DNA from 2 places in the Stenotrophomonas sp. Steno-Z1 genome. Region 1 is predicted to be linked to the other one. Evidence: predicted binding sites of a transcription regulator. Region 1 holds the regulator's gene; the other holds the start of a gene.
The links. Region 1 encodes FliA, which starts transcription of late flagellar genes. Its sites were predicted from a motif close to TAAAGTTTNNCNNNCNNNGGCCGATAA; they were not measured.
Positions count from the first base shown of each region.

Region 2: the regulator FliA is predicted to act here: its motif matches at 8,159-8,185, upstream of AC06FD_RS13095 (methyl-accepting chemotaxis protein).

Region 1 covers NZ_JBWJPB010000007.1:22,076-33,419, reverse strand. The annotation lists gene AC06FD_RS16190 (ParA family protein) at 1-34, opposite strand, end outside; gene motD (flagellar motor protein MotD) at 40-1,035, opposite strand; gene AC06FD_RS16180 (flagellar motor protein) at 1,037-1,777, opposite strand; gene AC06FD_RS16175 (chemotaxis protein CheA) at 1,867-3,702, opposite strand; gene AC06FD_RS16170 (protein phosphatase CheZ) at 3,707-4,321, opposite strand; gene cheY (chemotaxis response regulator CheY) at 4,321-4,713, opposite strand; gene AC06FD_RS16160 (RNA polymerase sigma factor FliA) at 4,730-5,476, opposite strand; gene AC06FD_RS16155 (MinD/ParA family ATP-binding protein) at 5,473-6,360, opposite strand; gene flhF (flagellar biosynthesis protein FlhF) at 6,347-8,161, opposite strand; gene flhA (flagellar biosynthesis protein FlhA) at 8,315-10,396, opposite strand; gene flhB (flagellar biosynthesis protein FlhB) at 10,420-11,344, opposite strand, start outside.
Region 2 covers NZ_JBWJPB010000004.1:147,203-158,546, reverse strand. The annotation lists gene AC06FD_RS13145 (hybrid sensor histidine kinase/response regulator) at 1-364, opposite strand, end outside; gene AC06FD_RS13140 (response regulator) at 357-830, opposite strand; gene AC06FD_RS13135 (ATP-binding protein) at 827-3,061, opposite strand; gene AC06FD_RS13130 (biliverdin-producing heme oxygenase) at 3,240-3,845, opposite strand; gene AC06FD_RS13125 (hypothetical protein) at 3,901-4,080, opposite strand; gene AC06FD_RS13120 (hypothetical protein) at 4,077-4,220, opposite strand; gene AC06FD_RS13115 (M23 family metallopeptidase) at 4,385-4,993, shown strand; gene AC06FD_RS13110 (alpha/beta hydrolase family protein) at 5,049-6,158, opposite strand; gene AC06FD_RS13105 (AraC family transcriptional regulator) at 6,149-7,000, opposite strand; gene AC06FD_RS13100 (arylamine N-acetyltransferase family protein) at 7,153-7,953, opposite strand; gene AC06FD_RS13095 (methyl-accepting chemotaxis protein) at 8,214-10,778, shown strand; gene AC06FD_RS13090 (excinuclease ABC subunit UvrA) at 10,849-11,344, shown strand, end outside.

The DNA of each region.
Region 1 (11,344 bases):
CGCCCTTCTGATTGGCGATTGCCCAGATGCGCATTCGGTTCACTCCTTCATTGCAGGGGGAACGGCGGCGCCAACGCGGCTGCCGGCCGGCACCGGTGGCAACTGCACCGGGGCGAGGGGGGGTACGGAGGGGGTGGTCGGCCTGGCGGTTGGCGGCGCGTCGGTCTGCGCGCTGAGCTGCGGCCCGATCGGGTCTGCGCCGCGCGTGGTGTCGGCCAGGATGATGACCATGACGCGGCGGTTGCGGTTGCGCCCTTCGGCGGTCGCGTTGTCCTCGCGCGGGCGGAACTGGCCGTAACCCACCATGGCCAGCCGCGCCGGCTGCAGGCCCTGGTCGGCGAACAGGTGCACCACGCTGGCCGCGCGCCCGGCCGAGAGTTCCCAGTTGGAGGGGAACAGCGAGGTGGCGATCGGGACGTTGTCGGTGTGGCCTTCCACGCGCACGCCGTTGGGCGCATCGCGCAGGACCTGGGCCAGCGTGGAGAGCGTGTCGCGCGCGTGCACGTCCAGCGTGGCCGAGCCGGTCGGGAACAGGATGTCGCTGTTGATCTCCACCTCGATCCACAGCTCGGTGCGGCGCACGGTGATCATGCCGCGCTCGATCAGCGGGGCCAGCGTGGCGGTGAGCTTGTCGGCGATGGTGTTGAGCTGGCGCTCGGCACGCTGCAGCTGTTCCTGGTTGCGCACCGAGACCGGCATGCGCATCTGCGAGGCCATCGCCGGCAGCAGGGTGGGGTCGTTGGAGGGCGAGGGCGCGGAGGGGCCGACGCGGTTGCCGGCCTTGATCACCGACGGGCTGTCCCAGCCGCCGCCCTGCACCTGCTGGTTGCCCACCTGCACCGGGTTGATGGTGCGCGGCGCGCCGCCGAAGGCGGTGGTCAGCGCATCGGCCATGACCCGGTACTTGCCCTCGTTGAGCGAGGAGATGGCGTACATCACCACGAAGAAGGCGAGCAGCAGCGTCATGAGGTCTGCATAGGGGATCGCCCAGGCCTCATGGTTGGCATGCTCTTCGTGGTGCTTGCGGCGGGCCATGTCAGTGCAGGAATCCGGACAGGTTGGTTTCGATGTTGCGCGGGTTCTCGCCCTGGGCGATGGAGATCAACCCTTCGATGATCATTTCGCGGTCGCGGCTGTTGTGGTGGATCACGCTCTTGAGCTTGGCCGACACCGGCAGGAACAGCAGGTTGGCCGAGGCGATGCCGTAGATGGTGGCAGTGAAGGCGGCGGCGATGCCGTGGCCGAGCTTGCTCGGGTCGGCGAGGTTCTTCATCACCGCGATCAGGCCGAGCACGGCGCCGATGATGCCCAGGGTCGGGGCGTAGATGCCCATGCCCTCGAACACCTTGGACGCGGCCAGGTCCTGGTGCTCCTGGCTGCTCAGTTCGATTTCCATCATGTGCCGGATGGTTTCCGGCTCGACGCCGTCCACCAGCAACTGCAGGCCCTTGCGAAGGAACGGGTCGCTCTGCGCGTCCACCTGCGCTTCCAGGCCCAGCAGGCCCTGGCGACGGGCGATGTTGCTCCAGTCGACGATCTGCCGGATCAGCTCATGGCGGTCGCTGCTCGGCGGCAGGATCACCCAGCGCACGATCTTGAAGGCGTGCTTGAACACCGCCGGCGAGGTGTGCAGCAGGATCGAGGCGATGGTGCCCACGATCACGATCACGAATGCCGCCGGCGACCACAGCGACGCCAGGCCGGCCCCCTTGAGGATGCTGCCGCCGACCAGCGAGGCCAGGGCGAGGAAAAGTCCAATGAGGCTGAGTCTGTCCATGGGTCCGTTATCGGCTTGTGTGAATGGGACTTGAGACACCGACGGCGGCAGGTGTTGCAGCGGTCACACTTTTGCAGGGGGCAGGGCGGTCAATCGTGCGGGGTGCGCAGCCCGTCCACGTCCAGGATCAGCGACATCCGTCCGTCGCCGATCAGGGTCGCGCCGGCATAGCCGCGCAGCCCGCGCAGGGCCTTGGGCAGTGGCTTGATCACCACTTCCTCGCGGCCGCGGACCTGGTCCACCACCAGCCCGAAGCGCGCTTCGCCGGCCTGCAGCACCACGATGGTGAGCAGCGGCGAGGCGGCCGGCTCCACCGCCAGCCAATGGCGCAGGTCCACCAGCGGCAGGGTGTGCGACTTGCGGTCCAGCACGGCGCGGCCGTCGAACCAGCCCAGCGAGGTATTGGGCGCGTGCAGCACTTCCATCACGCGCGCCAGTGGCAGGGCGTAGACGTCCTCGCCGGCCTGCACCAGCAGGGTGGGCAGGATGGCCAGGGTGAGCGGGACGCGGATCATGAAGCGGCTGCCGCGGCCCAGTTCGGATTGGATCTGGATCTGGCCGCTGAGTTCGCGGATGCGCGACTGCACCACGTCCATGCCGACGCCACGGCCGGAAATATCGGTCACTTCCTGCTTGGTCGAGAAGCCGGGCAGGAACACCAGGTGCAGGCATTCCTCGCTGCTCAGGCGGGCAGCGGCTTCGGGATCGATCAGGCCCTTCTCGCGCGCCTTCTGGCGCAGCCGTTCCGGATCGATGCCGGCGCCGTCATCCTGCACTTCGATGCTGACGTAGTCGCCTTCCTGCTGCGCCGACAGGCGCACGTGGCCGCTGCGCAGCTTGCCCTGGGCTTCGCGCAGCTCCGGGGTCTCGATGCCATGGTCGATGGCGTTGCGGACCAGGTGCACCAGCGGGTCGGCGAGCGCTTCGACCAGGTTGCGGTCCAGTTCGGTTTCCGCGCCGACCAGCTCCAGCTCGACTTCCTTCTTCAGGTTGCGGGCGACGTCGCGGGCGACCTTCGGGAAGCGCGAGAACACCTTGCCCACCGGTTGCATGCGGGTGCGCATCACCGCCGACTGCAGGCGCGCGGTGGCGATGTCCAGGGTGGACACGGCGCGGTCGAGTTCTTCGTCGTGCAGGCGCGCGCGCAGGGTCTTGAGGCGGTTGCGCGAGAGCACCAGTTCGCCGATCAGGTTGACGATGGCGTCCAGGCGCTTGGTGTCCACGCGCACGGTGTGCTCGGCTTCGGCCACCGGCTTGTTGGCCGCCGGCTTGGCCGGCAGGGCCGGGGCGGCGGCGGGTGCGCGCGGGGTCGGTGCGGCGGCCACGGCCTTGGCGCCCGGGGCGGCGCCGCCGTGCAGCTGGTCCAGCAGGGCCTCGAATTCGTCTTCGCCGATCAGGCCGTCATTGGCCTTGTTCGCCGGCGCCACGGCGGTGGGCGCGGCGCCACCGTGCAACGTGTCGAGCAAAGCCTCGAACTCGTCGTCGGTGATCAACTCGCCGCTGGTCGGTGCCGCCGCAGCGGCGGCCACCGGCGCCGGCGTGGCCGGCCCGTTGACGTCGAACTGCGCGATCAGCTCCGGCGGGGCATAGCCGGGCTCGGTGCCGGCCGAGACCGAATCGAGCATCGACTGCAGGTAGTCCAGCGATTGCTGGGCCGCATCGAAGTGATGGGCCTGCAGCACCGCCTTGCCCGACCGCGCCATGCCCAGGGTTTCCTCGGCGGCGTGGCACAGTTCGACCATCGCCTGGATGCCGAGGAACCCGGCACCGCCCTTGAGGGTGTGGAAGCCGCGGAACACCGCGTTGAGCTGGTCGCTGTCCTGGGGCGACTGCTCCAGCGACACCAGCTGTTCGCCGAGGCGATCCAGGATTTCCTGGGCCTCGAGGATGAAATCGGCGGCAATATCGTCTGGAACAGCGCTCATGGTGTTACAGCCCCAAATCGGAAAGCAGGTCGTCAGCGTCGACCTGTGACACCTGGTGGCGATCCAGACCGTTCACGGCCGGGCCGGCCAGGCCGTTGTCGCGCTTGTGCGCGCTGTCGTCCTGCGGCGGCAGGCCGAGCGCGCCGAAGCCCTCGTGCACGCGGCGCACGATGCCCACCACGCGGCGGATGATCTGCCCGGTCAGGTCCTGGTAGCTCTGGGTGAGCGCGATCTCGGTGAGGTTGTGGCGGATCCGGTCCAGCTGCTGGTCCTGGTCGGCCGTCAAGCCATTGGCGCGCAGCTGCTCGGTGAGCGTGCGGCATTCCTCGGCCAGGTCCAGGGTGCGGTGGGTGGCCTGCTCGGTCATCGCCACCACGTGGTCCAGGCGTGCGCAGGCATCGTCCAGTTCGCCGGCCTCGCTGGGCAGGCTGGGCAGTTCGCCCAACGCCTGGCCCAACTCGCGGGCGAGCCGGTTCAGCCCGGCCATCATCGGCTGGGTACGCAACGCGGCCAGCGCGTCGATTTCCCGCCGCCAGCCGGCTTCGTCGCCGCTTTCCAGCGCGGCCAGGGCATCCTGCAGGCGCTGCACCAGCGCCGATTTGTCGCGGAGGGTTTCCATCAGGCGCTCGCCGCCAGGCGTTCGAAGATCTTGCCGAGCTTTTCTTCCAGGGTCTGGGCGGTGAACGGCTTGATGATGTAGCCGTTGACGCCGGACTGGGCCGCTTCGATGATCTGCTCGCGCTTGGCTTCGGCGGTCACCATCAGCACCGGCAACGTCTTCAGCTTGGCGTCGGCGCGGATCGCCTTGAGCAGGTCGATCCCGGTCATCACCGGCATGTTCCAGTCGGTGACCACGAAATCGAACGACTGGCTCTGCAACAGAGACAGCGCGGCATGCCCGTCCTCGGCTTCGGCCGTATTGGTGAAGCCCAGATCGCCCAGCAGGTTCTTGACGATACGACGCATGGTCGAGAAATCGTCGACGATCAGGATACGCATGTTCTTGTTCAAAGCACTTTCCTCGGTATCAATGGTTCTCGAGGCCGGCGTCGGCCGCCTCGAAGATCTTCAGTCGGCCACGCAGGCGCAGGACCGCCTGGCCGTGGATCTGGCAGACGCGCGACTCGCTGACACCGAGTACCGCGCCGATCTCCTTCAGATTCAGTTCCTGCTCGTAGTACAGCGACAGCACCAGCTGCTCGCGCTCGGGGAGCAGCCCGATCGCATTGCCCAGCTCGCGGCCGAATTCGCCGCGCTCAAGCACCTGCTGCGGGGTCGGACCACCCTGGGCGACGGTATCCAGCTCGCCCTGGTCTTCGATCCGCGACTCCAGGCTCAGCACCTGGCCGCGCGCGGCGTCTTCCATCAGCCGCAGGTAGTCCGGCAGGGGCATGTCCATCGCCGCGGCCACTTCGGTGGCGCTGGCGGCACGGCCGGTGCTCTGCTCCAGGCGGCGGATGGTGGAGGCGGCGTCGCGGGCGCGGCGGTGCACCGAACGCGGCACCCAGTCGCCGCGGCGGATCTCGTCGATCATCGAGCCGCGGATGCGGATCGAGGCATAGGTTTCGAACGAGGCGCCCTGGTCGGCGTCGTAGCTGCGCGAGGCCTCGATCAGGCCCATCATGCCGGCCTGGATCAGGTCATCCACTTCCACGCTCGCCGGCAACCGGGCGGCCAGGTGGTGGGCGATCCGCCGGACCAGGTCGGAGTGCTGTGCGATGCACTCGTTGGCGGCCGTGCGTTGCACCTCTTTGTATTGTGCGGCGCCTTTCATGCGGTCACCCCGCGTTGCTTGAGGATGCGTTCCAGGAAGAATTCGACCCCGCCTCGCGGCTCGGTCGGTGCCTGCCAGCGGGCGGTGCGGCGGGCGATCTCGGTGATCGCCTGCGCGGCCGGGCTGGACGGGTAGGCCTTGACCACCGGCTGCTGGCGCTGCACCGACAGGCGCAGCCAGTCGTCCTGCGGCACGCAGCCCAGGTAGTTGAGCGAGACATCAGCGAGGAACTTCTCGCAGACCCGGGTCAGCTTTTCGTAGAGCACGCGGCCTTCGTTGGGGTCGCGGACCATGTTGGCCACCACCTGGATACGGTCCACGCCGCGCTCGCGCGAGAGCACCTTGATCAGCGCGTAGGCGTCGGTGATCGAGGCCGGCTCGTCGCAGACCACTACCACGGTGTCCTGCGCGGCCTGGCAGAAGGTCAGCACGCCGTCGGTGATGCCGGCGGCGGTGTCCACCACCATGAAGTCCAGCTCACGCTCCAGTTCGGAGAACACGTTGACCAGGCCCACGTGCTCGGCCGGCTGCAGCTCGGCCATGTGGCGGCGGCCGGACGCGGCCGGCACCACCAGCACGCCGCCCGGGCCTTCGAGGATCACTTCTTCCAGGGTGCAGCGCCCGGCTACCAGGTCGGCCAGGGTCACCTTGGGCTGCAGGCCCAGGATCACGTCGATGTTGGCCAGCCCGAGATCGGCGTCCAGCAGCAGCGTGCGCTTGCCCATGTCGGCGAGCGCCACGGCCAGGTTGGCCGACACGTTGGTCTTGCCCACGCCGCCCTTGCCGCCGGTGACGGCGATGGTGCGCACAGGGCCCAGCGGCTGGCTGCGGGTGGCCGACAGCGGGAAGGTCTTGGTCAGCTTGGCATACTCACGCGACGGCATGGTTCAACTCCGGGTTGCAGGGCATATCGGCCGCGCGGCGCAAATCTTCAAGGCGAAGTACAAGATTGGCCGCACTGGCCCGGTGCAGGTCTTCGGGAACGTCCTGGCCATCGGTGACCCAGGTGATCGGCAGGCGGTGGTCCACGGCCACCGACAGGGCGGTACCGAAGCGGCCGGTTTCGTCCAGCTTGCTCAGCACCACGCCCTGCGGGTTGGCGGCGCTGAAGCGGCGGACCACTTCGTCCATGTCGCCAAAGCTGGTGTTGGCCGGCAGCACCAGCAGGGTGCGGATCTGCTGGGCGGCGCGCAGCCAGTGCAGCTGGGCAGCCAGGGCGCGGTCGCGCGGGCCCAGCCCGGCGGTGTCGATCAGCACCAGCTTGTAGTCCTGCAGGCGCTCCAGCAGCTGGTTGAGGTCGCTGCCGCTGTTGGCCTCGTGCACCGCGATGCCGAGCTGGCGGCCAAAGCCGTAGAGCTGCTCGCGGGCGCCGATGCGGCCGGTGTCGGTGGTGACCAGGGCCACGTCGCGGGCGGCGTGCTTCTCGGCGAAGCGCGAGGCCAGCTTGGCGATGGTGGTGGTCTTGCCGGCGCCGGTCGGGCCGACCAGGGCGATGATGCCGCCCGATTCCAGCGGGTCGACCGGGGCGATCGGCAGCTTCTTGGACAGCAGGCCGAGCATCAGCCCGCGGCCGCGGTGAGCTTCGGTGTCCAGCGGGATCTGCATGGCCACGTCGCGGCTGATGCCGGCGTCGAAGCCGTATTCGTCCATCAGGTCCAGGGCGGCGGCACGCACCGGCGAGCCGCGCAGGCGTTCGTCGGTGAAGCGGTGCATCTCGCGTTCGATCACCTGGCGCATGCCGGCCACTTCATGGCGCAGCTGGCGCAGTTCTTCGTCATCGCGCGGCACCACCACCAGCTCGGCGGCGGGCAGCGGCTGGGCCTGGACCTGGGCCGGTTCGGCGGGGGCCGGCAGGGCCACCGGCGCGGTTGCGACCGGCGCGCTGCCAACCTGTTCCTGGACCATGGCCGGCGCGTCCAGGCGCGGCTCGAATGCCATCGGGGCCGGCACGGCGGCCTGCACCGGTGCCGGTGCGGCGACCATGGCCGGGGCCGGGGCCGGGATCGCCGGCACGGTGACGCTCACCGGCAGCGGCGGCATCGCCACCTGTGCCGCAGGCACGTGCATCTGGAAGTGCGGTTCGTCGTCCAGCGGCGGGTCGATGATGAAGCGCGCGCGGTTGATCGGTGCCGGTGCCGGTGCGGCGACCGGTGCAGCCTCGACGATCGCGGCCAGCGTCTCCACCGGCGCCGGGGAGGCGGCCGCGGCCTGTTCGACGTTGAACGGGGCGAAGATCTGCTCCGGCAGTGCGGCAGCGCGCAGCGACGGGGCGACGGCCTGCGCCAGGGTGGCGGCAAAGCCGGTGCTGCCGCGCGGCGGCACGATTTCGTTGGCCGAATCCAGGGTGCGACCGGTCGCGCCGACCGCGGCGCGGGCCAGCGCGGCCACGGCGGAGGTGGTGGCGGCCACCGGCTCGGCGGCGGCGACGGGCTTGCGGCGGGTCACCGCGGCGATCACCGCATCGGCGGCATTGCGCGGTCGCGGTGCCGGCGCCGGCGCCACATCCTTGCGGGCCGCTTCCAGGGCACGCTGCACGGCGCCTTCGTCATAGTTCGCCGCGGCCACGATCTCCACGCCTTCCTCGATCCGCCGGTTGGACAGGATCACCGCATCAGGACCGTGTTCCTTGCGTACCAGGTTCATGGCCGAGCGCATATCGGAGGCGACGAAGCGTTTGATTTTCATGCTGTGGTACCGGGACTGGGGCGGCGGGGTGGTGGAAGGGAAGCGCTGGTTGTCGGTGGTCTGCACGGTCCGGGTTTCCCTTTATGTCCTGCTGCGTTGATATCGAATGGGGGTGTGTCTGTTTTCTGGCGCATCACCGTCGGGGTTCCGGCGTCAGCTGATCGTGCCGACCAGCTTCAACCGTTTGTCCTCGGGTACCTCGCTGTAGGCCAGCACCGACAGCGAGGGGACGCTGTGGCGCACCAGCCGTGCCAGCGCGGCACGCACCGGGCCTGGTACCAGCACGACCGCCGGCTCGTTCTTCGCTTCCTGCTTGCCGACGCATTCGGCCAGGCTTTGATGCAGTCGCTCGGCGAGTCCGGGTTCCAGCGCGGCGCCGTTGCCCTGCGTGGACTCCTGCAAGACGCGTTCCAGTTGTGGGTTGAGGGTGAACACCGGCAGCTCCGCCGACATCCCGGCGATCTCCTGCACGATGAAACGGCCCAGCGCGTTGCGCACCGCCGCGGTCAGCACCGAGGGGTCCTGGCTGTTGGGCGCGTTCTCGACCAGCGACTCGACGATCTTGCGCAGCTGGCGGATCGGAATGCGCTCGATCAGCAGGTTCTGCAGCACCCGCACCACCGCCGACAGCGGCAGCGACTTGGGCGTGAGGTCTTCGACCAGCTTGGGCGCGCTCTTGGCCAGGTTGGCCAGCAACTGCTGCACTTCTTCGTGGCCGAGCAGCTCGGGGGCGTGTTCGCGGATCAGGTGCGACAGGTGGGTGGCCACCACCGTAGCCGGGTCGACCACGGTGTAGCCCATCGATTCGGCGTGCGCGCGCTGGTGCGGCTGGATCCAGGTGGCGTCCAGGCCGAAGGCGGGGTCCTTGCCGGCGATGCCGTCCAGTGTGCCCAGGGCGCTGCCCGGGTCGAGCGCGAGTTCGCGGTCGGGGTGGATGTCGGCGGTGGCCACCGGCACGCCGTGGATCAGCAGGCGGTAGCCGCTGGCCGGCAGTTCCAGGTTGTCGCGGATGTGCACCGAGGGAATCAGGAAGCCGATGTCGTGGGTGAGCTTGCGGCGCACGCCCTTGATCCGCGCCATCAATTCGCCGCCCTGGTTCTTGTCCACCAGCGGGATGAGCCGGTAGCCCACTTCCAGGCCCAGCGGGTCGACCGGGCGCAGTTCGTCCCAGGTCAGCTCGGCGGTGGGCGAGGGCGCCGCGCCGGGCAGGCCCAGGGTTTCGCCGCGGCCGGCGGCCGGGGTCTCGGCGACGCGCTCTGCGGCGGTGCTCTTCTTCCAGGCCTTCCAGGCCACGAAGCCGAGGATGGCGGCCAGCGTCAAGAAGGCGACGTTGGGCATGCCCGGGACCAGGCCGACCACGCCCATGATCGCCGCGGCGATGGTCAGCGCACGGTACTGGCCGAACACCTGGCCCATCATGGCCTGGGCCATGTCCTGCGAGCGCGAGGCGCGGGTGACCAGCATGGCCACCGCCGAGGACACCAGCAGGGCGGGCAGCTGCGCCACCAGGCCGTCACCGATGGACAGCAGGGTGTAGGTCGCGGCGGCTTCGCCGAACGGCATGCCGTGCTGGAGCACGCCCACGGCCAGGCCGCCCAGCAGGTTGATGAACAGGATCAGGATGCCGGCGATGGCGTCGCCGCGGATGAACTTGCTGGCACCGTCCATCGCACCGTAGAAGTCCGCTTCCTCGCGCACTTCTTCGCGCCGGGCCTTGGCCTCCTCACGCGTCAGCAAACCGGCGTTGAGGTCGGCATCGATGGCCATCTGCTTGCCGGGCATGGCATCGAGGATGAAGCGGGCGGTCACTTCCGACACGCGCCCGGCACCCTTGGTGATGACCACGAAGTTGATGATGGTCAGGATCGCGAACACCACGATACCGACGGCGTAGTTGCCGCCGATCACGAACTCGCCGAACGCGGCGATCACCTTGCCGGCCGCCTCGTGGCCGTTCTGGCCGTTGAGCAGGATCACGCGGGTGGAGGCCACGTTCAGCGCCAGCCGCAGCATGGTGGTGATCAGCAGCACGATCGGGAAGATGGTGAAGTCCAGCGGGCGCTTCACGTACACCACCGCCAGCAGCACCATCAGCGAGATGGCGATATTGAAGGTGAACAGCGCATCCAGCACCGGGGCGGCCAGCGGCACCACCACCATGGCCAGCAGCGCCAGCACGATCAGCGGGGCGCCCAGGCCGTTGCGGATCATGTCCAGGGCCTTGCGTGCGTTCATGCCGGCACCGGCGGGCTGGGCGCTCACGGGCGGCCTCCCGTGCCGAACTCATCCACATCGATGCTGGGCGCAGCCGGCATCGGCCCGCCGCGCCAGGTGCGCAGCTGGTACACGTAGGACAGAACCTGGGCCACGGCCGAATACAGTCTCACGGGAATTTCCTTTCCAAGTTGACCTTCCCGATACAAGGCGCGTGCCAAAGGCGGGGCGGAGACGATGGCGACCTTGTTGCCGTCGGCCACTTCACGGATGCGCAGGGCGGTTTCGTCCACGCCCAGGGCCACCACGGTGGGGGCGCCCATCTTGCCGCCCTCGTACTTGAGGGCCACCGCGTAGTGGGTGGGGTTGACCACCACCACGTCGGCGGTGGGCACCGCTTCCATCATCCGGCGGTTGGACAGCTGCTGCTGCAGCTGGCGGATGCGGCCCTTCACCTCGGGGCTGCCCTCGCTTTCCTTCATTTCCCGGCGCAGCTCTTCACGGGTCATCTTCAGCTTGCGCATCCAGTTCCAGCGCTGGTACGGCGCATCGATGGCGGCCAGCAGCATCATTGCCCCGCCGGTGGCCAGCATCAGCTTCAGGGTGAAGCCCAGGCCATGCACCATGGCCGCTTCCAGCGGCTGGTTGAGCAGGTCGCGCAGCGGCCGGATGCCGTGCCAGACCACCAGCCCGGCGGCGGTGCCGACGAAGGCGATGCGCAGCAGCGACTTGGTGAATTCGGCGATCGCCTCCGGGCCGTACAGGCGCTTCATGCCGGCCATCGGGCTGAGCCGGGTGAAATCGGGCACCAGCGACTTGTTGGACCAGCGCAACCCGCCCATCACCACCGGCGCCAGGAAACTGGCCAGCAGGCAGATGAGCACCAGCGGCCACATCGCCAGCAGCAGCTGCAGCAGCAGCTGGCCGAAGTGCCCGAACAGCGCCTGCGGATGCATGCGCAGGCCCGGT
Region 2 (11,344 bases), on a different contig from region 1:
TGGCGTCGGGCAGGCGCTGCAGGCGCGCCTTGACCACGTAGTCGCGCGCGCCGCGCTTGAGCGCCTTCACCGCCAACTCTTCGGTGAGGGTACCGGAGACGAAGATGAAGGGAATGCCGGGGGCGATCTCGCAGGCCAGTGCCAGCGCGGCGTCGCCATCGAAGCCGGGCAGCACGTGGTCGGCCAGGATCACGTCGAACCCGCCGCCGCGCAGCGCGTCCAGCATGCCCTGGTGCGTCCAGGTGCGTTCGACGGTGAACGGCAGCCCGGCGCGGCCGAGCTGCAGTGCGATCAGTTCGGCATCCAGCGCGTTGTCTTCGACCATCAGGATGCGGATCGGTGTACCCGGTGCAGCGTCAGCCATCTTTTCTGCTCTTGGCGCCGAACAGGGTTCCGTGCGGCGGCGGTTGATTGGTGATGCCCCAGAACATGCCCAGGCCCTGGATGGCCTCCAGGAACTCCTTGAAGTCCACCGGCTTGACCACGAAGGCGTTCACGCCCAGTTCGTAGCTGCGGATCAGGTCCTGCTCTTCGCGCGAGGAGGTCAGCATCACCACGGGCGTGCTGCTCAATGCGGCGTCGGAGCGGATTTCCTTGAGGACTTCCAGTCCGTTGAGCTTGGGCAGTTTGAGGTCCAGCAGTACCACCACCGGGCCGCCATGCAGGGCGCCCTCGTACTGGCCCTGGCAACGCAGGTACTCAAGCGCTTCCACGCCGTCCCGGACATGGGTCACGTCGTTCAGCAGCTGGCAGCGTGCGAGGGCGGCCATGGTCAGCTCAGCGTCTTTCGGGTTGTCTTCCACGAGCAGAATCGGTCGCAGATCTCTCATAGGTTGTCTCCAGTAGCAAAGGGGATGGTGAAGAAGAACGTCGCCCCGCTGCCCACCTCGCCCTCGGCCCAGGTGCGGCCGCCGTGGCGGGTGATGATGCGGTGCACATTGGCCAGGCCGATGCCGGTGCCTTCGTATTCGTCCGAATGGTGGAGGCGCTGGAACACGCCGAACAGCTTGTCGACGTAGCGCATGTCGAACCCGCAGCCGTTGTCGCGGACGAAGAACACGTCCTCGGTGTCGCTGCGCTGGTGGCCCACCTCGATCATCGGCTGCGGCGTATCGCGGGTGAACTTGATCGCGTTGGCCAGCAGGTTCTGCCAGACCAGCCGCAGCATGCCGGGGTCGGCCTGCACGCGCGGCAGCGACGGCACCTGCCACTGGATCGAGCGGCCGGCGTATTCCATGTCCAGCTTGTGCCGGACATCTTCGACCAGGGCGGTCATGTCCATGGAAATCTGACCCATCGTGGACCGGCCCATCTGCGAGAAGCTGAGCAGGTCATCCACCAGTGTTCCGGCAGATTGTGCAGACTCGACGATGGTGTCGAGGAATCTCTTTTCTGAATCGTTCAATCTTTCGCTGGCCGAGGCCCACAGCAGTTCGGAATAGCCGACGATGTGGCGGAACGGCGCACGCAGGTCGTGGCTGACCGAGTAGGAGAACGCTTCGAGCTCCTTGTTGCTGCGCAGGAGCTGTTCGTTGAGCGCGGCCATTTCCTCGGCCTTGCGCAGCACGATGTCCACGATGGCCGCGCGCAGTTCCAGCGCGGCGTCGCGGTCGACGGCGTTCCAAGGCAGCGATTGCCGGCGCACCGTTTCCTTCCACCCTTCGAACGAGGTCCGCGGGGTGAGCATGCCGGTGGCCTCCTTGCGCGGGTCGCCCCCCCAGCGCACGGTGCGCACCACTTCCGGGCGGAACCACAGCACGAAGCTGTCGTGCACCTGCGAGATGGAAATGGCCAGCACGCCGCTGGCCACGTCGGCGAAGGCGTCGGCCTCCCGCCATAGCGAGGGCAGGCGCTCGGTGAAGAACAGGTCGCCCTCGTGCTGCTGGGCGGCCAGCCATTGCACCAGCTGCATCACCTGAGGCTGGCTGGGGCACTCGCCATGCAGGATGCATTCGCCACGGTGCACGATCGCCGCGCCGGCCGATTCGGTCAGTGCCAGGAGGCTGTGCCGGTCGCGGCCCAGGGCCGCCATGAAATCCTGGTCGCCGGCCATGCGCGCCAGCAGGCGCACCTGGATGGCGCGGCGGGCGATGCGCTGCTCCACGCCCAGCGCGCGCTCTTTCAGCGCGATCTGCAGGGACAGGATCTGCCCGATGAACTCGCACGCGGTGCGGACGTGGTACGGCACCCGCCGTGGCTGCTGGTTGTGGCAGGAAATCAGCCCCCACAGCTGGCCTTCGCGCAGCAGCGACACCGACATCGAGGCGCCGGTCCCCATGTTGCGCATGTACTGCAGGTGCACCGGCGAGACGCTGCGCAGCGACACCGGGCTCAGGTCGGTGGGCGGCGCGGCGGCGTCGCCTGCGGCACGCACCAACGGCACCGGCTGGTAGTTGTTGTCGGCGATCAGCCGGACGCGGTTCTGGCGATAAAGCTCGCGCGCCTGCGCCGGGATGTCCGACTCGGGGAAGCGCAGGTCCAGGTAGCTGGGCAGCACGTCGTTGCGGTCCTCGGCCACCACCGCGCCGTTCCAGTCCTCGTCGAACCGGTACACCAGCACGCGGTCCAGCCCGGTGAGCTGGCGGATATGCGTCGCGGCGATGTCGCACAGCTCGGCGAGGGTGGGCGCGCGTTCGATCGCCTCCATGAAGCGGCGGATCGACGGGTACAGGTCTTCCAGCGAGCCCGGTTCGCCCGCCACGGGCTCCTCCAGCTCGACGATGACGTCTTCGCCAACGCGGTGCGCCAGCACCTGGTGGACGCCGTGGGCGCCGATGGCCTGCGCGCCCAGGAACTGCGTGGTTCCGGCGGCCATCGCGTCCAGCAGGGGGCGGCAGTGCGCCAGCGCACCGCCGAGTACGCGGTCGATCGGATGCCCCAGCGGATCGCCGTATGCCTCCAGCACCGCCGCGCGTGCGATCGCGCGCGCCTTCACCGTCAGGCTGCCGTGCTCCAGCACGAGGATCATCCCGTAGGGCTGGATGGCGCCCGGCGTGCGTATCGGCTCGCTGGCACAACTGCTCAGATCCAGGGGGATGTGGCTGGAATTGCGTGATGACATGCTGTTGACTCCACCCATTGCCTTCGTAACAGAACCGCTCCGGCGAGACCGCGGAGGCAAGGCCCGGCGGCAGCGCCTACGCCGATGCGGCGTGGAACAGCCCCATAGCTTGGCATACTGAGGGGCGGCTACCGGTGACGAACGGGCGCGCCTGGGCGGCGGCGTGACGACGGTGGCGTCAGCGGAATTCGGCCTCGACGTGGTGAACCACGCGGGCGAACGCGTCCTCCGCGCCCTGCAGCACGGCGGTTTCCTGCGGCGGCTCAAGCACGATGGCGTCCAGTTCGGCGGCGAAGCGTCGCCATGTCGCGGCAACCCCTTGTGCTGCGGGGGCCAGGTGGCGCGCGCCGAAATCCTGGTGCAGGCCCAGCCGGGCGGCCATCTTCAGCAGCACCGCGTCACCGAGCGCTGAGCCCTCCACCACGTACAGCCAGCCCAGGCGATGGGCGAGCGTGCCGAGGTCCGGCGTCGCGGCAGAAGGGCCGGGGACGGGCACGTCCAGGTCGGACAGGTCGCGTTCGATCAGCGACAGCCGCTGCCGTCCCGCCAGGCTCGGCAGCTGCCGCAACAGCACGAGGCACGCGTACAGGCCCTGCACATCGGCATGCAGGCGATGCTGCACGCGGACGAAGCGTGCAAACGCAGCGCGGCTGTCGAAGATGCCCAGGCCCAGGATGCGCTCGTCCACGCGGCGATGGGCCTGGTCGGTGCGTGCCTTCAGGCGCTGCGCGCGCGACAGGGCCGGCGGCGGATCGGGCAGCGGGATCGGGTGGGGAACGGGCACGGGTAGGGCGGGTAGGAGTGCAGCGGGCATGCTACCAACGCGCCCGCGCCGGACCTCAGCGCTGCAACTGGCTGGAATCTACCTGGCGGCGGCCTTCCTGGGTGAGATCGATATCGCCATCCTCGGCCTGCGCGGCATAGCCGGCGGTCACCGCCCAGTTCGCCTCTTCGTCCGAGACCGGGCGGGTGGCGTTGATGTCCTCCAGGATGCGGCGCTGCGTGCTGGTCAGGCTCACGTGGGCGACCTGTCGGCACCCAGGGCGGGCACATCCCGCCGGGCGCGGATGGCGCGGCGGTGATTGATCCACCACACCAGCCCCGGCAGCCCATACAGCACGGCGCCGACCAGCAGGAAAATCTTGAATGCGGTGTTCATGATGTGTCGATATTCACGGGCGACAGCTGCAGTTCAGCAGATTCCCCGTGAAGCCCCCGTCCATCCTGGGCTACCGCCTGCATCACTTCATGCCCGCCCCACAGTGGCTTTGTACCCTCGTGGTGGTTAGCCGCGGCCCTCCGCCGCCGCCTGCTGGAGTCACGATGGCCCCTGATCTGCGTCCCGATCCACCGTCCCCCGCGCGCGGCCTGCGCCGTTGGCTGCTGCGCCTGCTCGTCCTGGCCCTGTGCGCCCTGGCGGTGGGCATGCTCTGGAACAGCCGCTGGGCACAGCTGCCGCGGGCGCTGTGGACGGTGTCGCGGATGCCGGCGCCGAGCGCGCTGCCGGTACCGGTCGAGGGGGTGGCCGCCCGGCGCATCGCCGATACCTTCGGCGCGCCACGCGGGCGCGATCGCACCCATGCCGGGGTGGATATCTTCGCCAAGCGCGGCACGCCGGTACGCAGCGCCGGGCCGGGGGTGGTGGCCGACATCCGCGACGGCGGGCTGGGCGGGCGCCAGGTCTGGGTGCTGGGCCCGGCGCGCGAGCGTTACTACTACGCGCACCTGGAGGGCTGGCGCGAGGGCCTGGCACGTGGCGAGGTGGTGGAGGCGGGCACGCTGCTCGGCTACGTGGGCGACAGTGGCAACGCCAAGGGCACGCCGCCGCACCTGCACTGGGGCATCTACGGCGCCGACGGTGCCTACGACCCCTTGCCGTTGCTGCGTGCGTGGACGCCGGCAGCAACCGGCACGCCGCCGAAGGACCCATGATCGCAGCGGCCGCTCCGGCCGGGCCGGTGCGGGCCAGGCCACCTGGTCACCAGCTCTAGCGCGCAGGCGGCGTGTCGTTCACCGGCGCCAGCGCCTCCCCGAACAGATGGATCGCCTGCGCGATGGCAGCGGCGTGGGTGGCCTGGCGGGAGGCCGTGCCGCTGCACAGCGGCGGCATCGCCCGCTGGCCCGCCGGGGTGCAGATCGCCAGAAAATCGTAATGACCCACGTCGGCCAGCACCCGTAGGCCGGCCTCCGGGACCAGCGCGGCGAGCACCTCGGCGTTGCTCACCGGCGGCGCGACGTCATCGGCATCGCCGACCAGGATGGACAGCGGTTGCGGCAACGCGCGCAGGTGCGCCGGGGTCAATGCCTGCACGATCGCCGGCGCCATCACGAACACCGCGCGTACGCCGGGGATGCGGTGGTCTGCGGACGAGGCGGCCATGTAAGGCGCCAGCGCGGGCGCTGCGGCGGTGGCGATACGCGCCTCCAGCGTCATGTCCGGCGATTCCTGCTGCGGCCGGCACACGCCATCGTCCGGATGGGCGCGGCAGAACGCGATCAGCTGCGCCAGGTCCACGCGCGCGCCCGCCGCGACCAGCGCGGTGAAGCCGCCGGCCGAGAAGCCGGCCACGCCCAGCCGGCCGGCATCCACGTGCGGCCCCAGCTGCGGGTCGGCCTGCACCGCCGCCAGTGCGGCCTTGAGGTCCTCGGCACGCTCCCAGCTCAGCAGGCTGCCGGCCGCCGTCATCGCGTCCACGCCGTTGTTGCCGGGATGGTCCACGGCGATCACCAGGTAGCCGGCGCGTGCCAGCGCGGTGCCGAACCAGCCCATCATCCGCGCGCTGCCGCCATTGCCGTGCGACAGCAGCACGGTGGGCAGCTGGCCGGGCGCGATGCCGGCATCGGCCGCGGCGCGGCCGACCTCGAACAACGGTGCCTCCGCCGGCCCGATGGTGATCGGCAGCTCGCGGGCATCGGCCGTGGCCGGATACCACACGGTGTAGCGCACCGCATCGCGCTGGCCGGCATCGCGCACCGCGGCGCTCGCAAGCTGGGCCACGCCATGGCGCTCCCCCACCGGTGCCGGGGGCGGTGCGGCAACCACCGCGGTGCTGGTCATGCAGAGCAGCAGGCAAAGCAGCGCTACGATCAGGCGCATGCGGTCGTTTCCTTGCAGGATGTGGGGTCGGCCAGCGGCAGCCAGATCTGCATGCCGCCGTGGCCGGTGGTGGCGTCGAAGCGCGCGTCGTAGCGCTCCAGTTCGGGGCCGTCGGCCAGGCTGAGCCCGGCCATGGGCAGGTAGTGGTTCAACAGCCAGTACCAGGTCGAGCGTATCGCGGAGATATGGCCCGCGTGCCAGGCCACCACGTAGCGTTGCGCCTGTATGCGCACCCGCTGCCATCCTGGCGGCACTGCGGACGCGTCCGCCACCTCGATGCCGGCGATGTAGTCGAAGCCGCCCTCGGCATCGCTGTTGCAGCACACGCCGTAGCGGACGGCACCCGCATGCGTGCACTGCAGCGCCAGCGCCTGCCACTGCGAGGGAATCCCGGCCACCGACGCGGCATGGTGGCGCGCCCCGATCCCGGCCACCTGCAGCGGCCCGGCCGTCTGGATCCGGGGCGGCTGCGCGCACGGCACGACCACGTCATCGAGCTTGATCGCCTCCACCAGCGCGATGTCGCCCAGCCCGTGCGCGCGCACGTGCTCGGGCGTGCGGCCGAACTGCTCGCCGAAGGCGCGGGTGAACGTGGCGTGCGAGGCGTAGCACGCATCCAGCGCGACCTTGAGGATGTCCTCGGCACCGCCGGCCAGTTGGCGTGCCGCCTGGCTCAGGCGACGGCCCCGCAGGTAGCGCACCAGCGCCGTGCCGGTGGCAGCCTGGAACAACCGCGACAGGTGGAACGGCGACAGCCCCACCACCCGCGCCACGTCGGCCAGCCCGATCGGCTCGGCATGATGGCTTTCGATGTACCACAGGGCCCTGTGCGCCGCGCTCATGCCGGCTCCGTGTCGATGGACAGGCCCGCAGCGTAGCCGAGCACGCACGGGCCCGCTTGGCCGTTCTTGCGGTGGCCGCTTCCCCGCCGCCATCCCCGGCGCCAGCTCCCCCCTGGCCTGAGCCGCCTGCCGCACCCGCCTGCACCTGGCCGTCAGGCCACGCCGCGCAACCATGCCGCGATCGCATCGTGCAGGCGCGGATGGGTGGGGACGGTGATCCCGAAGGCATCGCGCAGCACCGTCAGCACGTCCTGCACGTCCGCCAGCGGGCGGCGCTCGCTCGGCCGCCCGATGCGATGCACGCTGTAGACCCCCGCACCGAGCGTACGCCGCCAGCCCGGGCCGGCCAGCGCCGCCCGCAGTTGTCCGGGAAACGAGGAGGCCGGGTGCGTGCAGACGTACCAGTTGCCCAGGACATGGTCGACCGGTTCCTGTACCGCCAGGTCGAACCGGTACAGCGGCCGCCATTCCCCGCCGATCTCGACCTGCAGCAGGTAATAGGGTGACTGCAGGTCCAGCCGGTAGCGCGCGTGTGGCGTGGCCTGCGCAAAGCGGTGGTCGAGCCGCAACGGGCCGGTCGGGGTAGTGCCGCCAAAGCCCACGTCGGCGATGTACTCCACCCCCTCGATGCGCACCAGCACCAGCATGTGCGTGCGGGGTGTCGCCGTGTCCGTGGTCTGGCCCATCACCACCCGCGCGCTGATCGCGCGGGCGTCGAAGCCCACGGCGTGCAGCAGCGCCAGGAACATCCCGTTGAGTTCGTAGCAATACCCGCCACGCCCTTCCTGCAGCAGCTTGTGCTGCACGCTGGGCAGGTCGATGGCGACCGCATCGCGCAGCAGCGTGGTCAGCGTTTCGAACGGAAAACAGGCGTTGTGGCGTGCCTGCAGCTGGGCCAGCGTGGCCAGGGTGGGCGTCGGCATGCCGTCCATGCCGAGCCGGGACAGGTACATGGCAAGAACGTGCGGATCCATCGGCAGGCCATCGCAGGGAAGGTGCGTGCACTGTGCCGGCTCAACCACGGTTGAGGTCAAGGCACGAGGCGGCGGGTGGCTGAACGCCGGCACCGCCAGACCGCCCGCCGTCATCGTGCCGTCGCCTGCGCCCGCTACAACGGGCCATCGGCGGCACGCGCGGGTCGCCGGTTGAACCTGTCGCTAAAGTCCGCGCCCGGCCGGCCGATACCGATGCGTCTTTCCGCCTGGAGTACGTGATGTCGGTCGTTCCCCGCCGCCCGTTGCCTGCGCTTGCCCGCCTGGGCCAACACCCTTCGTTCCGACCGCTGGCCGCGCTGGCCGCCTCGCTGCGCCGCTTCAGTGTCGCACGCAAGCTCAAGGCCGCGCTGGTGGTCTGCGGCAGCGGCCTGCTGGTGGTCGCCCTCGTCTACGCCTGGACGCGCTATGACAGCGCCCACGCCGCAGCGACCTTCGCCGCCCACCAGCAGGACGCGGCGCAGGCCGCCGCGCTGGCCACCGAGGTCGCCGAGGCGCGGCGCCTGCAGACCCGCTATGCGATCAGCTTCGACGATGCCGACCGCAGTGCATTGCACCAGGCCCAACGGCAGTTGCAACGCTCGCTGGCATCGCTGCAGCGCACGCCGCACGACCCGGGCAGCGCCGCTGCGCTGCGCGGCCTGGCAGAGCGCGTGCAGGCCTTTGCCGACGGCATCGCCACCCTCAATGAACGCGCCGACGAAATGGGCCGTGGCGAGGACGGGTTGCGCGCGCAGCTGGAGGCCAGCGCCGCTGCACTGGACGCACAGCTCGGTGACGCCGCACCGGCGGCACTGGCGGCACACTGGCAGGCGATGCGGCGCCAGGAGGCCCTGTTGCTGCTCAGCGGTGATTCGGCGCATACCGACCGCGCCAGCGAAGCCAAGCTGCCGTTCGAGCTGGCGTTGTCGGCCGCCGCGCTGCCCGCGGCCCGCCAGGACGCCCTGCGTGCGGGCATGGACGCGTATCAAGGTGCGCTGTTGGCCTACACTGCGGCGCGGGTGGGACTGGACGTGGAGGCCCAGTCCCTGGCCGAGAGCGCCGCGCAGATCGCCCCGGCGCTGCAGCGGTTGCAGCGCGCACAGACCCTGGCGCTGGACGCGGCACGCGCCCGGCAACAGGGACAGGCACGTGCGATGACCGTGGTATTCGGCCTCACCCTGGCACTGGTGGCCGCGGTGCTGATCGCCAGCCTGGTGTTGGTGCTGCGCGCGGTACGCCGGCCGATCGCCGATACCCTGCGTTTCGCCGAGGACATCGCCGAGGACCGCCTGGACAGCGTGCTCACCGTGCACAACCCGTACGACGAGATCGGCCAGCTCGCGCAACGGCTGGTCCACATGCAGCAGCGCCTGCGCGAGCGGATCGATGCCGAGCGCGCCGCCGCACGCGACAACGCGCGTGCGCGCCAGGCCCTGGACAGCGCCCAGACGGGGGTGATGGTGATCGACCCGGAAGGGCGCATCACCCTGCTCAACCGTGCGTTGCTGGCCGCGTTGGCGACCACCGATGCCGACTGGCGCGGGCGACCCGCGTCGGCACTGCATCCGGCCTTTGCCCGGATCGAGGCAACCGGCGGGGGCAACGCGCCGGCCACGCACGAGATCGAACACGCCGGCACGCGCTACCAGTTGGTGGTCACCCCGATCATCGACCACGAGCAGTGCCTGGGCGCCGCGGTGGAATGGCGCAGCCGCGCGCTGGAAACCACGGTGGAAACCGAAGTGGCCGCGCTGGTCGACGCGGCCGCGCGCGGCCAGCTGCACGGGCGCATCGAGGTGGCTGGCAAGCAGGGCTTCGTGCTGACGTTGGCCGTGAGCATCAACCGCCTGCTGGAAAACTTCCAGGGCAATCTTTCCGGGCTGCAGGCGCTGCTGTCCGCGTTGGCCCAGGGCGACCTGCGGGTCCGCATGCAGGGCCAGTTCGATGGCGTGTTCGCGCAGATGCGCGACGACGCCAACGCCACCGTGCAACAGCTCACCGACATCGTTGCCCGCATCCAGCAGGCCTCGCTGGCGATCAATGCCGCGGCCGGGGAGATCGTGTCCGGCACCCAGGACCTGGCCGGGCGCACCGAGCGCCAGGCCGCACACCTGGAAGAAACCGCCTCCTCGATGGAGGAACTCACCGCCACCGTGCGCCAGAACGCCGATGCCGCCCAGCAGGCCAATCGGCTGGCGGTGCAGGCCACCGGAATCGCCCAGCAGGGCGGTGCGTCGGTGGCCCAGGTGGTGGCGCGCATGGAAGAGATCGCGCAGGCTTCCCGCCGCATCGCCGACATCACCAGCGTGATCGACGGGATCGCCTTCCAGACCAACATCCTGGCCTTGAACTCGGCGGTGGAAGCGGCGCGCGCGGGCGAGCAGGGCCGCAGTTTCGCGGTGGTGGCCGGCGAGGTGCGCCTGTTGGCCCAGCGCAGCGCCGACGCCGCGCGGCAGATCAAGGGCCTGATCGAGACCTCGGTGGACACCGTGGCCGCCGGTACCCGGCAGGTAGACCAGGCCGGTGCCACCATGGGCCAGATCCTGGGCAGCGTGCAGCAGGTCAGCGCGATCATGGCCAGCATCTCGGCTGCCTCGCAGCAGCAGAGCGCCGGCATCGAGCAGGTCGGGCAGACGCTGCTGCAGATGGACGGCAGCACCCAGCAGAACGCGGCGCTGGTGGAGGAGGCCTCGGCCTCGGCGCATGCCATGGAGCGCCAGGCCGCGCTGCTGTCCGAGGCGGTGGCCGCGTTCGTGCTGGCCACGCCCGCAGCACGGCCGCCGGCGCGACTGGCGGCCGTGTAGCCGCTGCCGTACACCTGGCACTCACCTGCCTTCACTGGCCGCGTGCGTCGGTGCTCACTATCCTGCGCGGATGAGCACTCGTCGCAAGCCCGCCCCCTCTTCCGCCGCCGCGGCCGCGTTCGTGCGCGTCCGCGGCGCCCGCGAACACAACCTCAAGAACGTCGACGTGGACATCCCGCGCGATGCACTGGTGGTGTTCTCGGGCATCTCCGGCTCCGGCAAGTCGTCGCTGGCCTTCGGTACGTTGTATGCCGAGGCGCAGCGGCGCTACCTGGAATCGCTGTCGCCCTACGCGCGCCGGCTGATCGACCAGGTCGGCGTGCCCGACGTGGATGCGATCGACGGCCTGCCACCGGCGGTGGCGCTGCAGCAACAGCGCGGCACCGCCAGCGTGCGCTCGAGCGTGGGCAGCGTCACCACGCTGTCCAGCCTGCTGCGCATGCTGTATTCGCGGGCCGGCACGTATCCGGCCAAGCAGCCCATGTTGTATGCCGAGGACTTCTCGCCCAACACGCCGCAGGGTGCCTGCCCCCATTGTCACGGGCTGGGCCACGTGTATGAAGTGA